Regions from separate parts of the Bacillus vallismortis genome, predicted to be linked through region 1. Evidence: riboswitches for the same ligand, from Rfam matches in the RefSeq annotation. Region 1 holds a riboswitch; each other region holds the start of a gene.
What was found. A riboswitch is a leader RNA that binds a small molecule or an ion and turns the genes downstream of it on or off. The one in region 1 is predicted to bind S-adenosylmethionine.
Positions count from the first base shown of each region.

Region 2: it holds a riboswitch for S-adenosylmethionine, as region 1 does, so the genes downstream of both, metE (5-methyltetrahydropteroyltriglutamate--homocysteine S-methyltransferase) here and BV11031_RS12615 (bifunctional homocysteine S-methyltransferase/methylenetetrahydrofolate reductase) in region 1, are expected to answer to the same signal.
Region 3: it holds a riboswitch for S-adenosylmethionine, as region 1 does, so the genes downstream of both, metK (methionine adenosyltransferase) here and BV11031_RS12615 (bifunctional homocysteine S-methyltransferase/methylenetetrahydrofolate reductase) in region 1, are expected to answer to the same signal.

Region 1 is NZ_CP026362.1:2,330,820-2,334,098, forward strand. Features, by position in the region: gene BV11031_RS12600 (DUF3784 domain-containing protein) at 1-135, opposite strand, end outside; gene BV11031_RS12605 (CvfB family protein) at 247-1,143, opposite strand; gene BV11031_RS12610 (YajQ family cyclic di-GMP-binding protein) at 1,242-1,733, shown strand; SAM riboswitch class I at 1,839-1,956, shown strand; gene BV11031_RS12615 (bifunctional homocysteine S-methyltransferase/methylenetetrahydrofolate reductase) at 2,048-3,279, shown strand, end outside.
Region 2 is NZ_CP026362.1:2,111,705-2,114,983, forward strand. Features, by position in the region: gene rsbRB (RsbT co-antagonist RsbRB) at 1-246, opposite strand, end outside; gene isp (serine protease Isp) at 468-1,427, shown strand; SAM riboswitch class I at 1,559-1,713, shown strand; gene metE (5-methyltetrahydropteroyltriglutamate--homocysteine S-methyltransferase) at 1,842-3,279, shown strand, end outside.
Region 3 is NZ_CP026362.1:448,430-451,708, reverse strand. Features, by position in the region: gene asnB (asparagine synthase (glutamine-hydrolyzing)) at 1-716, opposite strand, end outside; gene metK (methionine adenosyltransferase) at 864-2,066, opposite strand; SAM riboswitch class I at 2,234-2,371, opposite strand; gene pckA (phosphoenolpyruvate carboxykinase (ATP)) at 2,569-3,279, shown strand, end outside.

The DNA of each region.
Region 1 (3,279 bases):
ACGGTCTTTGTCACGTATCCGGGACTCGCCGAAACCGGACAGTATCCATGTTTGCTTTTTTATTCCTGCCATATAAGCAATCCAAAAGAAAAGCCCCGCAATCAAGATCAATAAAAAATCGATCCGAACTTCCATGAACTCTCCCCCCTGTCTTTTCACTGACAAAACACTCTGTCTCCCGTAATGATACGTAACAGCATTTTATTTGTGAAGTCCTTATATAAAAAATAGAAGGCGCGAGGCCTTCTATTTTTTCTCGTATGTCCATCCATTTTCCTGATACACTTTTCCATTTTTCATTAAATGGCCGAGCGCGCGTTTAAAAGCGGCTTTGCTCATGTTAAAACGTTCTCTAATATCGTCAGGCTCGCTTTTGTCGCTATACGGCATAGCGCCGTTTCTTGTTCTCATATACGTCAGAATGTACTCGGCATCTATAGACAACGCATCCTGTTTTCTCGGAAGCAGCGACATGTTGACTGAACCGTCTTCTTTTACTTGAATCACCCGTCCCGTGATTCTTGAGCCGAGTCTTGGCTCCTCTTTTCTTTCTGACGGATGGATAAAACCGCGGATGCCGTCGTCCGTAATGATGAATGAACCCGTTGCGATCAATCTGTACACCGTACCTGTCAGCTCTTTATTCATCAGGTCTTCTGAGGCGTCAGTAAAGAGTTCGCTGATGATATCTTCCGGCGCTGGTTTCGCAAACATGCGCCCCCGGTTCGTCACCTTCAGCATACAGTAGAGCTTGTCGCCTTTTTGCGGCCAGACATCCTCGTATGGCGGCAAATGCTCAGTTGCGACAAGCGCATCCTTGGATAAGCCGACATCAACGAAAACGCCCATATCTTCCACTTTATCCACCACTTCGACCCAGCCGTACTCGTCCGCGCTGATGGACGGAATTTTCATCGTGGCCGCAAGTCTTTCCTGCTGGTCGACGTATATAAAGACCTCTACTTCGTCTCTGTCCTCGATATCCTCAGTTATTTCACTGTTATGTAAGAGAATCGTGTCTTCTCCATCGGTCAAAAAGTAACCGAAGTCGGTTTGGTGATCTATACTCAAGGTTAGTTGCTGCCCTGGTCTCATGCTATCGTCCTTCCTGTTCCGCTTGTTTTCCGCGGATTCTGTTAACATTTTTTCCAATCATCACAAATTGATTCTTTGTTCTGTTGGAAGTTTCTCTTTATTCTACTATAATCAACACATAAGTTAAATGTTATGGAGGTTTTCATATGGCAAAAGAAAGTTCATTTGATATTGTATCCAAGGTCGAGTTGCCTGAAGTGCAAAACGCGATCCAAATCGCACTCAAGGAAATCAGCACACGCTATGACTTTAAAGGCAGCAAAAGCGATATTACTTTAGATAAAGAGGAGCTTGTCCTCGTTTCTGATGACGAATTTAAATTAAGCCAGCTGAAAGACGTGCTGGTCAGTAAATTGATTAAGCGAAACGTGCCGACAAAAAACATTGATTACGGCAAGATTGAAAGCGCGTCAGGCGGAACGGTGCGCCAGCGCGCCAAACTTGTTCAAGGCATTGACAAGGATAATGCCAAAAAAGTTAATGCGATCATCAAAAACTCCGGATTGAAAGTAAAGTCACAAGTGCAGGATGATCAAGTTCGTGTAACCGGTAAAAACAAGGATGATCTGCAGCAGATTATCACAGCAGTGAGAGGCGCAGATTTGCCAATTGACGTTCAATTTATAAATTTCAGATAAATTTTCTGAATCCTATTGATTATTGTCTTTATTTTCGGTAAATTTGGAGAAAGGGAAAAAGCCCCGCAGCTTTTGGCATTTCCTTATACGAAAACTTCATATCCGTTCTTATCAAGAGAAGCAGAGGGACTGGCCCGACGAAGCTTCAGCAACCGGTGTAATGGCGTTCAGCCATGACCAAGGTGCTAAATCCAGCAAGCTCGAACAGCTTGGAAGATAAGAAGAGACAAAATCACTGACAAAGTCTTCTTCTTAAGAGGACTTTTTTTATTTCTCTTTTTTTCCTTGCTGAATGTGAATAAAGGAGGCAGACAATGGGACTTTTAGAAGATTTGCAAAAACAGGTGTTAATCGGTGACGGCGCCATGGGGACGCTCCTCTACTCCTACGGCATTGACAGGTGCTTTGAGGAACTCAACATTTCAAAGCCGGAGGAAATTCAGCGCATACATAAAGCGTACGTTGAGGCTGGAGCCAATATCATTCAAACAAATACGTACGGAGCCAATTATATTAAATTATCCAGGCACGGGCTTGAGGGTGACATTAAAAAAATGAATCAGGAGGCAGTGAAGATTGCGCGGGCTTCAGCAGGCGATGCGTACGTTTTGGGGACAATGGGCGGCATCCGCACATTTAATAAAAACGCGTACAGCCTTGACGAAATCAAACGCAGCTTTCGCGAGCAGCTGTACCTGCTCCTGCATGAACAACCGGACGGCTTGCTGTTGGAGACGTATTATGATTTAGAAGAAGCCCGTGAAGTGCTGAAAATCGCACGCAAAGAGACCGCCCTTCCAATTATGCTTAACGTCTCCATGCACGAGCAAGGTGTACTGCAGGACGGGACACCGCTTTCTGAAGCATTGCGGTCAATCGCGGATCTCGGGGCTGATATCGTCGGCATTAACTGCCGGCTCGGCCCTTATCACATGATTGAAGCGCTAAGCGAAGTGCCGATTTTTGATGATGTGTTTTTATCCGTTTATCCGAACAGCAGTCTTCCTTCGCTGGAAGAGGGACGGCTCGTCTATGAAACAGACGACACATATTTTCAAAACAGCGCCTTAGAATTCCGCAAGCAAGGCGCGCGGATTATCGGCGGCTGCTGCGGCACCACGCCAAATCACATTCAGGCGATGGCGGAAGCGGTTGGCGGGCTTGCCCCCATTACTGAAAAAGAAGTCAAAGTCCCTGCTAAAGAATGTATTTCTGTTCAGCATGAGCGGACAGAGCCCGGTTTGAATGAGATCGCAGTTGAAAAACGCTCCATCATCGTAGAGCTGGACCCGCCGAAAAAATTGAGCTTTGATACGTTTTTGTCCGCCGCTGCTGAATTGAAAGAAGCAGGAATCAACGCCCTGACGCTCGCCGACAATTCTCTGGCTACTCCGCGAATCAGCAATGTTGCCTGCGGCGCTCTTGTGAAGCAGCAGCTCGATATGCGCTCCCTTGTCCATATTACATGCCGTGACCGAAACATTATCGGCTTGCAGTCACATTTAATGGGCCTTGATACGTTAGGGCTGAATGACGTGCTGGCCAT
Region 2 (3,279 bases), 220 kb from region 1:
ATCGTTCGTCAGTTCAATGACCCACTCTTGAAATTCTTCGAGAAATTGTTTTTCCGGTAAAACATACATGTTATTCAGATGCCTGTAAAACTCTCTGTCCTGCTCTTTCAATTCTTCCGTTACAGATGCATTATGTAAGGCGTAAAGCGAATTCGGATCACTTTCCTCCATTGTTTCAATCCATTCCTCTGCCATTTGTTCCACATGCTCTGAAAAAAATGCATATAATTTTTCATTCAGTTTCATCACACCGCTCCTTTCCCCAACACTATTATAACTTGACTGACAGCTGAATCCTAGTCATACATGCTGAGCCATCCAATATTTTGAAATTTAATCATTCTTTGGGGTGTATCCTATTTTTTCAAAATGCTTCAAATGGCTCTGTCCGAGCGGTTGCTTTTTTCATATAATATGAGGCAACACCCTTGAATCCACTTGCAAGCATAAAAAAGGAGGGCTTTTTTATGAATGGTGAAATCCGCTTGATCCCGTATGTGACGAATGAGCAGATCATGGATGTAAACGAGCTTCCTGAGGGCATTAAAGTGATTAAGGCGCCAGAAATGTGGGCAAAAGGGGTAAAAGGCAAAGATGTAAAAATTGCAGTATTGGACACGGGATGCGACACAAGCCATCCAGATTTAAAGAGCCAAATCATCGGCGGAAAAAACTTCACGGATGATGACGGCGGCAAGGAAGATGTGATTTCCGACTACAACGGACACGGCACACACGTCGCCGGAACGATTGCAGCTAACGATTCAAACGGCGGCATTGCCGGAGTCGCGCCTGAGGCAAGCCTATTGATTGTAAAGGTTCTGGGCGGCGCAAACGGAAGCGGCCAATACGAATGGATTATTAACGGCATTAACTACGCGGTGGAACAGAAAGTTGATATCATCTCGATGTCCCTTGGCGGACCGAGCGATGTGCCAGAATTAAAAGAAGCGGTGATAAACGCCGTCAAAAACGGAGTGCTTGTCGTTTGCGCAGCGGGTAATGAAGGTGACGGAAATGAACGAACAGAAGAGCTTTCCTACCCTGCAGCTTATAATGAAGTCATCGCGGTTGGATCTGTTTCCATAGCGCGTGAATTATCAGAATTTTCTAATGCAAATAAAGAGATCGATCTTGTGGCTCCGGGAGAACAGATCTTATCGACCCTTCCTAACAAGAAGTACGGAAAACTCACCGGCACCTCAATGGCTGCCCCTCATGTCAGCGGAGCGCTTGCTTTAATCAAAAGCTATGAAGAAGAATCTTTTCAAAGAAAGCTTTCTGAAACTGAGGTTTATGCACAGCTGATCCGCAGAACACTCCCTCTTGATATTGCAAAAACGCTGGCAGGTAATGGCTTCCTATATTTAACCGCTCCTGATGAGCTGGCAGAAAAAGCAGAGCAATCACATTTGATGACCCTATAAAATTATTTTTCTTATATAACATAATCCAAATATAGTAAATATAATTTCAAATTCTATGTTGACAACAAATTTGGATTACTGTTAAGATTACCAACAAATGATTTAACTTTTCAAAAAATTAATAACATTTTCTCTTATCGAGAGTTGGGCGAGGGATTGGCCTTTTGACCCCAACAGCAACCGACCGTAATTCCATTGTGAAATGGGGCGCACTGCTTTTCGCGCCGAGACTGATGTCTCATAAGGCACGGTGCTAATTCCATCAGATTGTTCTGAGAGATGAGAGAGGCAGTGTTTTACGCAGAAAAGCCTCTTTCTCTCATGGGAAAGAGGCTTTTTAGTCGTGAAAAAACCTCTTAGCAGCCTGTATCCGCGGGTTAACGAGAGTGTTTTACATAAAAAGGAGGAGAAACAATGACAACCATCAAAACATCGAATTTAGGATTTCCGAGAATCGGACTGAACAGAGAATGGAAAAAAGCACTTGAAGCGTATTGGAAAGGCAGCACGGATAAAGATACATTTTTAAAACAAATCGACGACCTTTTTTTATCCGCAGTTAAAACACAAATTGACCAGCAGATTGATGTTGTGCCTGTTTCTGATTTCACACAGTATGACCATGTACTCGACACAGCCGTCAGCTTCAACTGGATTCCGAAACGATTCAGACATTTGACTGACGCTGCCGATACATACTTTGCGATCGCCCGCGGAATAAAAGACGCTGTATCCAGTGAAATGACAAAATGGTTTAATACAAATTACCATTACATCGTTCCGGAATATGACGAGAGCATCGAATTCCGCCTGACAAGAAACAAACAGCTTGAAGACTATCGCCGGATCAAACAGGAATACGGTGTGGAGACCAAACCTGTGATTGTCGGCCCTTATACGTTCGTTACGCTTGCTAAGGGATATGAACCGTCTGAAGCAAAAGCGATCCAAAAACGCCTAGTCCCGTTATATGTACAGCTTTTGAAAGAGCTTGAAGAAGAAGGCGTAAAATGGGTTCAAATCGATGAGCCGGCGCTCGTCACCGCCTCTAGCGAGGATGTCAGCGGCGCAAAAGAATTATTTGAAAGCATCACAGGTGAGCTTTCCTCCTTGAATGTGCTTTTGCAGACGTATTTTGATTCTGTTGATGCCTATGAAGAGCTGATCTCTTACCCGGTACAAGGAATTGGCCTTGATTTCGTTCACGATAAAGGCAGAAACCTGGAACAGCTGAAAACACACGGGTTTCCAGCAGACAAGGTGCTGGCAGCCGGCGTTATCGACGGACGCAACATTTGGAAAGCGGATCTCGAGGAACGCCTTGATGCCGTTCTTGATATTCTGAGCACTGCAAAGGTTGATGAACTGTGGATTCAGCCTTCCAGCAGCCTGCTGCACGTTCCGGTAGCGAAGCACCCTGATGAGCATCTGGAGAAGGATCTGCTGAACGGCTTATCCTATGCAAAAGAAAAGCTAGCCGAGCTGACAGCTTTGAAAGAAGGCTTGGTATCAGGAAAAGCGGCGATCAGCGAACAGATTCAGCAGGCGAAAACTGATATCCAGGCGCTCAAACAGTTTGCAACAGGCGCACATTCTGAACAAAAGAAAGAGCTTGAGCAACTAACCGATAAAGACTTTAAGCGCCCAATTCCGTTTGAAGAACGTTTAGCCGTGCAAAATGAATCTCTTGGCCTTCCGCTTTTGCCGACGACTACAATCGGAAGCTTCCCACAGTCCGCTGAAGTGCGGAGCGCGCGCCAAAAGTGGCGGAAAAATGAGTGGTCTGATGAACAGTATCAAAACTTTATCAATGAAGAAACAAAACGATGGATTGATATTCAGGAAGAATTGG
Region 3 (3,279 bases), 1.9 Mb from region 1:
TTCACTAGCTTGTCTTCTTCTGTCTGAACAGGCTTGAAGTTCGCTTTGAAATACGTTCTGAATGTGATATCGCCATCCGGGCGGATTGTAAACTGTGAACCCGGCTCTACTTTTTTCACATTGGCATCAAGCGTGCTTGGTTCAGGAACAAATTGGAAAGACATGTACTGCTGCAATGCCTCTTTGTCTATTTCAATCTCATTCTGAGCAACCATTAAACTTTTTCTCTCTGAGGCAAAATAAACCTGATCATTAATCGTTGTGTAGTACAACGGCTTAATGCCGAACGGATCTCTGGCTCCATATAGCACATGATCGTTTTTATTCCAAATCAGAAAGGCAAACATCCCGCGGAGTTTGGACGCCGCTTCTTCTTTGTAGTGGCGATAAGTCGCAAGAAGAACTTCTGTGTCCGAATCTGTATTGAATGTATACCCCTTTGCTTCTAGTTCTTCTCTTAGTTCAATATAGTTATAGATTTCTCCGTTAAAGATAATCCAATAGGTTTCATCTTCATATGATAAAGGCTGTCCGCCATTTTCTACGTCAATAATGCTGAGCCGTCTGAATCCGAATCCAACGTGCTCATCATGGAAATATCCATCACTGTCAGGACCGCGGTGAACGATCATTTGGTTCATTTGTTTGATTAGTTCTTCTTGATCAGCGGTTTGAGCTAACGGATGCTTGTTAAAAACCCCGACAAATCCACACATAGTATTGCCTCCATAATTAAAATTGTCATCATTGAACCCCTATTTATAGACGCTGTGAATAGTATTTGGTTTCACAGTTATGTAAAAAATAAATATGAATACAACAACAAAAAAGGAAAGCCGCTTAACCAGTAAGCGGCTATAAAATTATTCTCCTAAAGCTTCTTTGCGCAGCTGCTCCGCTTTGTCTGTACGCTCCCACGGAAGATCAACATCGTGACGTCCAAAGTGGCCATACGCAGCAGTTTGTTTGTAGATCGGACGGCGCAAATCAAGCATTTTGATAATGCCGGCAGGTCGTAAATCAAAGTTATTGCGAACAACTTCAATCAGTTTTTCTTCAGAAGCTTTTCCGGAACCGAATGTGTTGATTGAGATTGACACAGGCTGTGCAACACCGATCGCATAAGCAAGCTGTACTTCGCAAGAATCAGCAAGCTCAGCCGCAACGATGTTTTTCGCAACGTATCTCGCTGCATAAGCAGCAGAACGGTCTACCTTCGTCGCATCCTTGCCTGAGAACGCGCCTCCGCCGTGGCGAGCATAGCCGCCGTACGTATCAACGATGATTTTGCGTCCTGTAAGTCCCGCATCCCCTTGAGGGCCTCCGATAACGAAACGTCCTGTAGGGTTGATGAAATATTTTGTTTCTTCATCAATCAGCTCTTCAGGAACAACCGGATTGATGACATGTTCTTTAATGTTGCGCTGGATTTGCTCAAGCGTAATTTCAGGGTGATGCTGAGTTGAAATAACAATCGCGTCAATACGGACAGGTTTGTTATTTTCATCGTACTCAACCGTTACCTGTGTTTTGCCGTCAGGGCGAAGGTACGGAAGAATATCTTCTTTACGGACTTCACTTAGGCGGCGGGCCAATTTATGGGCAAGTGAAATCGGAAGAGGCATAAGCTCTTTCGTTTCGTTGCACGCATAACCGAACATTAAACCTTGGTCACCGGCACCGATCGCTTCGATTTCTTCATCGCTCATTGTGCCTTCACGGGCTTCAAGCGCTTGGTCTACACCCATCGCGATATCTGCAGACTGTTCGTCAATTGATGTTAAAACCGCGCAAGTTTCCGCATCAAATCCGTATTTCGCACGTGTGTATCCGATTTCTTTAATGGTTTGGCGAACCGTTTTTGGAATGTCAACATACGTAGATGTTGTGATCTCCCCACTGACAAGAACCAACCCGGTAGTCACTGACGTTTCACAAGCAACACGCGCGTTAGGGTCTTTCTTTAAAATTTCATCTAAGATGCTGTCAGAAATCTGGTCACAGATTTTATCCGGATGTCCCTCCGTAACAGATTCTGATGTAAATAAACGACGATTTTTACTCATGTTTTGCTTCCTCCTGCACAAGGCCTCCCGAAAGACCTTGTCTATATGATACGGAACTCGCTCCCTCTTATACAATGTAACGTTATATTAGAGAATGTTAATTGGCATATTTATGAAATAAAAAAACCTTTTCCATCGAGGAAAGGGTTTGGTCTTTGTGCCTTTCACTCTTATCGCTCAAGGAATCATACAACCTTGCAACAGGTTAGCACCTTGGTTGTCTCACATGGGTGAACATAATAATAACAGAGAAACCGGTTGCTGGGCTTCATAGGGCCTGTCCCTCCGCCAGCTCGGGATAAGAGTATCCGCTCAATGAAATATCTTATCGTAAAAGGGTTTGCAATGTCAATATGATTCAGAAGAAATAGGCACCTATATCAAGGGAAAACAATGGAAACGCACACACAAAAAACGATAAATAGTATAGACTATTTGAAAATATATGTTATACTATTTCACAATTAGCAAAACACAAATAAACGATAAAGGAAGGTTTCATATGAACTCAGTTGATTTAACCGCTGATTTACAAGCTTTATTAACAAGTTCAAATGTGTGTCATAATTTATCAGCAGCACAGCTTACAGAAAAAGTACTGTCCCGAAACGAAGGCATTTTAACATCCACAGGTGCCGTTCGGGCGACTACAGGCGCTTACACAGGACGTTCACCGAAGGACAAATTCATCGTGGAGGAAGAAAACACGAAACATAAGATCGATTGGGGGACGGTGAATCAGCCGATTTCAGAAGAAGCGTTTGAGCGGCTGTACACGAAAGTTGTCAGCTATTTGAAACAGCGGGATGAGCTGTTTGTTTTTGAAGGATTCGCCGGAGCAGATGAAACATACAGACTGCCGATCACCGTCGTCAATGAGTTCGCATGGCATAATTTATTCGCCAGACAGCTGTTTATCCGCCCGGAAGGCAATGACAAGAAAACAGTTGAACAGCCGTTTACCATTCTTTCTGCCCCGCATTTCAAAGCGGACCCAAAAACAGACGGCACACATTCCGAAACGTTTATTATTGTCTCTTTCGAAAAGCGTACGATTTTAATCGGCGGAACAGAATATGCGGGAGAAATGAAAAAATCCATTTTCTCCATTATGAATTTCCTGCTTCCTGAAAGAGATATTCTATCCATGCACTGCTCCGCCAATGTCGGTGAAAAAGGCGATGTCGCCCTTTTCTTCGGATTGTCTGGAACA